2 regions of the Lactococcus taiwanensis genome follow, and region 2 is predicted to be linked to the other one. Evidence: predicted binding sites of a transcription regulator. Region 2 holds the regulator's gene; the other holds the start of a gene.
What was found. Region 2 encodes HrcA, which represses chaperone genes, less so after heat shock. Its sites were predicted from a motif close to TTAGCACTCNNNNNNNNNGAGTGCTAA; they were not measured.
Positions count from the first base shown of each region.

Region 1: the regulator HrcA is predicted to act here: its motif matches at 1,633-1,659, upstream of JW886_RS00740 (Hsp20/alpha crystallin family protein).

Region 1 is NZ_CP070872.1:141,751-145,176, reverse strand. Features, by position in the region: gene JW886_RS00750 (hypothetical protein) at 1-64, shown strand, start outside; gene JW886_RS00745 (NAD(P)-dependent oxidoreductase) at 86-967, shown strand; gene JW886_RS00740 (Hsp20/alpha crystallin family protein) at 1,021-1,467, opposite strand; gene JW886_RS00735 (YlbF family regulator) at 1,733-2,134, shown strand; gene mutS (DNA mismatch repair protein MutS) at 2,226-3,426, shown strand, end outside.
Region 2 is NZ_CP070872.1:1,005,322-1,008,747, reverse strand. Features, by position in the region: gene dnaK (molecular chaperone DnaK) at 1-436, opposite strand, end outside; gene grpE (nucleotide exchange factor GrpE) at 504-1,043, opposite strand; gene hrcA (heat-inducible transcriptional repressor HrcA) at 1,073-2,116, opposite strand; gene JW886_RS05020 (M15 family metallopeptidase) at 2,759-3,426, opposite strand, start outside.

The DNA of each region.
Region 1 (3,426 bases), 860 kb from region 2:
CAATCGAAAAATTAAACGTTTGCGGGGACCTAAGGCAAGAAAACGACGTGATATTCAAAATTAAGCGAGGAAAGAAGGAACAGATATGGCAAAAATCGCATTTATAGGTACAGGCGTGATGGGAGCTGCAATGGCAGGGCATCTGATGGATGCTGGTCATGACTTAATTGTCTATAACCGAACAAAATCGAAAACAGATGACTTAGTAGCACGTGGAGCGAGCTATGCACAAAGTCCAAAATTGGCAGCTGAAAAAGCTGATTTCGTAATTACAATTGTAGGATATCCGAAGGATGTACGAGAAGTTTACTTTGGGACGGAGGGCATTTTTCAAAATGAGCTTTCGGGTAAGGTGCTGATTGATATGACTACGACTGAACCTACTTTGGCTAAAGAGATTTACACAGAAGCTGCTAAAAAAGAGGCAAGTGCGCTTGATGCGCCTGTTTCTGGTGGGGATTTAGGAGCTAAAAAAGCTACTTTAACCATTATGGTGGGTGGAGATGAGACTACTTATGATAAGGCTTATCCGCTGTTTGAAGCAATGGGGAAAACCATTACGCTCCAAGGTCCCGCGGGGAGTGGTCAGCACACTAAAATGGCTAATCAAATTTGTATTGCAGGAACAATGACGGGGATGACAGAGCTACTTGTCTATGCTCAAAAAGCAGGACTAGACTTGGAAAAAGTATTAACAACAGTCGGTGGCGGTTCTGGTGCCACATGGTCACTTGCCAATTATGCACCGCGCATTTTACGCGAAGATTACAGTGCAGGATTTTTTGTTAAACATTTCATCAAAGATTTAGGAATTGCCCTTGCTGAAGCGCAAAAGATGGGGCTGGAACTTCCAGCCACTGCTCAAGCTAAGAAGCTTTACGATCAGCTCGCTGACAAAGGCTTTGAAAATGATGGAACGCAAGCTTTGATTAAACTGTGGTGGGATCAAGGACATCTTCCAAAATAAGCAAAAAAGTTACTGACAGCTCTATCAGTAACTTTTTCATTTAAAAGACGTCATCATTGAATCTCAATCCGATGCGTGCTTTGTGTGGAGGACGATTTTGGTAAGTTGAGCGTCAGGACACCACCGTCATACTTGGCTGTGATGTGATCGCGCTCAACATTTGGCAAATGGTAAGAACGACTATAAGAGCCATAGTAGCGTTCGCTGTGGATGATTTCACCATCCTCATTCTTTTCTTCATTGGCTTTTTCTTGTTTACCAGATACACTCAGTATACCGTTCTCGTATTCTATCGCAATATTTTCTTTCTTTAAGCCAGGCAAATCAATTTTGACGCTGTAAGCCGTATCTGATTCGGAAACATCTGTTTTCATCGTCATTTGACGGTTAGAAGCAGGAAAACTAAAGCCATTTTTGAAGAAATTTCGACCGAAATGATTAAAGAAATCATCTCCAAAATCCATCCAATTGTTTTGATTGTTCATCAAATCGTTTGACATTGTAATACCTCCTCTAATAATAAAGATGGGAGTTCTACCGCCAAAAAAGCAGTACGATTAGTGTTTTGTTGGGGTGAAACTCCAGTTATCCTTTGGGTTATCTCTTAACCCTACACTTCTATTATAGTCAGTATTGGTCAAACTTTCAAGAAAAAAGCTCAAAAATTAGCACTTCAATACAGAGAGTGCTAATTCCTTTATCGTAAGGCTACTGATGGATTGGTCAAAAAATGTTATAATTAAGCGGAGAAGTCATGAGGATTTAATGATGAATAGTAAAAAAGAGGTAAAGCCATCGTCAGAGCTGACGGATATTAAGCAGGAATATGACCGTCAGGTAGAGCGTCTGGTCCATAAAATAAAAACGTTAGACTATGTTCAGGACTTTCAAAAAGCAGAAACCCATTTGATGGCTGAGAAGGAACTTTTTGAAACCCAAGAAGAAATGAAACAATTACAAAAAGAGGCTACCCTCTACCAAAAAATAGGAAAAAGTCAGGCTTATAAAGAGACTGCTCAGGCGGCACAAAAGCTGGAAAAAAAAATTAAACATCATCCTATCGTGGAAGATTATGCGATGAAATTGGAAAATGTTAATGATTTAGTTCAGTATGTAACCGGTCAAATTGAGGAAAAAGTGAATAGTCTTTTAAAAACGGATGAGTAAAGTGCTTACTGACCAGCCTGTCAGTAATAAAAACTTATAAAGCAATTACTGACCACTTGGTCAGTGAAAAATAACGAGAAAAGAGAGAGAAATGGCTGAGAAAATATCACCAGGAATGCAACAGTACTTGGATATCAAAAAAGATTATCCAGATGCTTTTTTGCTCTTTCGGATGGGCGATTTTTATGAACTTTTCTATGAGGATGCAGTTAATGCCGCGCAAATCTTAGAGCTGACGCTGACCTCTCGCAATAAGAATTCTGCACAGCCCATACCAATGGCAGGCGTCCCTCATCACGCCGCAACTGAATACATCGATAAACTCGTTAATTTGGGTTACAAAGTAGCAGTTGCGGAGCAAATGGAGGACCCTAAAAAAGCGGTAGGAATCGTGAAACGTGCTGTGACACAGGTCATCACACCTGGTACAACGATTGATCATGCGAATGCTGTGGACAATAATTTCCTAGTTGCTATTGAGCAGCAAGAACAGCGTTTTGCCCTGTCATATATGGATTTGTCCACAGGCGAATTTAAGGTAACGGTCTTGCAAGATTTTTCTGCAGTAGTGGGCGAAATTGCCTCACTCAAAGCGCGTGAAGTGGTCATCGGATTTTTATTAGATGAGTCCCAGAAAAAGATTTTGGATAAGCAAATGAATTTGCTGCTCTCGGAGCAACTTGACCTACCTGAAACACTCCAGATGGAGCATGGGGACCTCTCTGCCATTGAAGAACAGGTAGCTTTGAAGCTGTTAGCTTACGTCAAGCGTACACAAATGAGAGACTTGAGCCATTTACAAGAGGTTGAGCATTACGAGATTAAAGACTTTTTGCAGATGGATTTTGCCACTAAAACTTCTCTGGAGTTGACAGTGAATAAACGAGAAAATAAAAAGCATGGCACGCTCTATTGGTTATTAGATGAGACGAAGACGGCCATGGGAACCAGAATGTTACGCACATGGATTGAGCGCCCTTTGATTTCTGAAGTAGCCATAGCTAAACGGATGGCAATCGTACAGCTCTTTTTGGATCATTTCTTTGAACGTTCCGATTTGATTGAAGCACTAAAAGGGGTCTATGATTTAGAACGTTTAGCTTCGCGTGTATCATTTGGGAAAGCTCTCCCCGTTGATTTTTTACAGCTTGCACATTCGTTATCAAATGTTCCTGCAATAAAAAATATCTTGGAGTTGCTACCGCAAGAACAGATGAAGCAACTTATAGAACGTTTAGATGCCCTTCCAGAGCTTGCGGATTTAATCCATCAGTCAATCAGTGAAGAAGCTT
Region 2 (3,426 bases):
GTTCATTAACGATACGTTCTACTTCCAGACCAGCAATTTTACCAGCATCTTTAGTGGCTTGACGTTGCGCATCATTGAAGTATGCAGGTACAGTAATAACCGCTTTTTCTACTTTTTCTCCAAGATAGCTTTCTGCTGTAGCTTTCAAGTTTTGAAGAATCATTGCTGAAATTTCTTGTGGTGTGTACTCTTTACCATTTGCAGAAACTTTTTCAGATGTTCCCATTTTTGATTTAATAGAAATGATTGTTTCTGGGTTAGTTACTGCTTGACGTTTTGCAGCGTCACCGACAATGATTTCACCATTTTTGAAGGCTACAACTGAAGGTGTTGTACGATTTCCTTCTGGATTTGGAATAATTTTTGATTCAGTTCCTTCAAGAACTGCTACTGCTGAGTTTGTTGTACCAAGGTCAATACCGATAATTTTAGACATATTTATATCTCCTTTTCTTATTACTTATGGATAGTTTAACGACTTTGCGGTCATTTTATTTTTTATTTTATTGTGCAACGACAACCATTGCTGGACGAAGTAAACGTTCGTGAAGTTGATAACCTTTTTGGAAAACTTGCACGATTGTATCAGCCGGATGTTCATCATCCGCTGGGACAGTTTGAACAGCCATGTGAAGATTATGGTCGAAACTTTCATAAGAAACTTCTTCAACACCTTCTTCTTTAAGGGCTGAAATTAAACTTTCTTGGACCATTTCAAGGCCTTTTTTGACATCCTCTGTCAAACCTTCAACAGCGAGTGCACGTTCAAGGTTATCAAGGGAAGCCAATATTTTTTTAGCTAAATCTTGAGAACGGTACTTGATAAGTTGGAGACGTTCTTCATTTGCACGACGTTGTACATTTTGCATTTCCGCAGAAACCCGGAGGAATTTATTTTCCCACTCATCCGCAAGCTTTTGTGCTGCTTCAACTTCAGAAATTTCATCCTCAACAATATCTTCAAGCGCTTCTTCAGTCAATTCTTCTGTGACTTGTTCCTCCGCTTGTTCATTTTTAATCTCTTCTTTTGCTTCTTCGGACATACGCCCTCCTTTTTTAAATAACTTTTTTATCATTTACTAATTTCATAATGGTTACCATCAAGGTAACGATAATAGTCGCTTAATTTCATCGTGATTACTTTCGCGACCAAATCAAGTGTTGAAAGCGTTCGTTGATAATCCATCTCAACTGGTCCAACTACTGTTAATGTTCCCAAACCACGGTAAGGTATGACAAATTTTTGCGATATAATCGTTAGATTTTTCATATACTTTTCATCATTTTCGAACTTAACGGCACGCATTTCGTCGTTGTTAGTAAGCTCTCTAATCTCTTGCAACATTCTTTGATCATCGCTAAATAATTTATAAAGCTCACCTAAATTATCTGTCGCATAATCAAAAATGTTTTTCCGACCTGCAACCGTTAAATGCTCAACGAACAGGTCAGAAAAGATTGATTCAAATAATCCAAGAACTTCGCTGGTAACTTTAAAATAGCGTTGCACAATCTGAGGTATCTCTGTTCGTAAGATATAATGGATATCAATTACTTTTTTACCCACCATCCGCTCTTTGACGAGATTGGTAAACACGCCAATGTCAGCTTCGGTCATCGATTTTGGAAGTATAAACTGATTCGTTCTCACTTCACCTGTGCCCAAAGTAATGACGGCAAGGACAGAATGACTGTCCAACATGACCATTTCAAAGGATACTAACTCTTGATCTTTTTGCGGAACGTTGAGTACAAAACTTGTTAAACCCGTAAGTTCGGATAAAATTTTTGCACCTGTTTCAAATAGATCAGTTAATCGATATAACTCCCCATCAAAGGCTTTCATTACTTTGAAAAGATCATTTTGACTAAACTGGTCTAGCTTAATGACGTTTTCTACAAAGTACTTATAACCTGACACACTCGGAACACGTCCACTGGAGGAATGTTCTTTTTGAATCAGTCCTAAATTTTCCAATGCCTTCATATCATTTCTGATGGTTGCACTAGATGCTTGAATACTGTCAAGCAATGATTTTGAACCAATAGGAGTATGATCTTTTGCATAAAGAGAAACGATCAGATTTAAGATTTGTCTTTGACGTTCTGTAATCATTGACGACTCCTTTCGCTCCTAACATAAGGAACATTAACATCTGGACAACAAAAGGATAAAGCATTTCGTTGTAGCCTCTTTTATCACTTAGCACTCTAAAGCTCTAAGTGCTAACAAATTTATTATAACCCTTTGGGAAGTCCTTGTCAAGGAAAAAGTCATAAAAATTAGCACTCTTTTGACAAGAGTGCTAATTTATCTTTTATAAGAGCTTCAAAACCTTGGAGTTATGCCAAATATTCATCAAAGCGATAATTAGAACAATAAAGGGATAAAACGCTGACATGTCGATTTGCTTTTGAAAAAGGAGCAGGAAATAATCTAACAAAAGAAATCCTGCTATCACTTCGAGAAGGACAAAAGTTACCCGCCAAAACTTTAAGAGTAAAAAGAGAAGGGCTACAAGAATGACTAAGAACACCAAGCTGCGCCAACTCAAGAACGAAAAGTGCCAGCGAGCGGTAAGGTTTGTTGTATTACTAGCAAAATTATTAAAGAAATCTGTAAAAAAATTAGGGTAAGTTTTCAACTTTTGGACACAAAGCATGACCGTATAAAGAAACAAACCCACATTAATAGTAAGTAATAAGCGTATCTTAAGTAGCATTCTTTCCTCTAAATTCTTACCTGCATAACCCATCTTTAATCAGGGAGCAAGCTTCGATATTCTTCAAGCGTCAAATGATGTGTCGTCATGTATTTAGCGTTTTCGACTCCCACATAACGAAAATGCCAATCTTCATAGTCTACTCCTGTAGTAGATTTTTTATCTTTGGGAAAACGCAAGACAAAACCATAATCAGGCGCTAGTTCTGCTACTTGCTGAGCTACAGTACTCTCATTTAAACTATCAATATCACTCATATCAATAGCAAGACCTGTATTATGCTCAGAGCTTTCAGGAGGTTGGGAGTAAGTCTGAACATTTTTTATCGCTTGCTCTCGCGAGATCGTCGATCCATCCGTATTTACGGTGCCATGCCCTTCCATCTCATCTTTAATGTAACCTTCGTAAAGAGTATTCTGATAAGCTACTGAACGATAGCCAGAGATGAGATGTTCTGCAGGTGAAATTTTCTGTGCAGCAGCAAGGAACTGTTCAGTTGACTGGACAATTCGCTGGTCTACTTGAATATTACCAACCGTCGCTAAATCAGGATTCATTTCAGGCTGAGGAGAATCCCTACTGACGAGCACAAGTTCCCAATCTGAACGTTTCGCATCGGGTAAGTCTTTTAAGAGAGCAGCATTTTTATTAGTTTGTGCTGTTCTCTCGTGTGCACTTTGTGCTGTTTCTTTTTTGGTTGAGC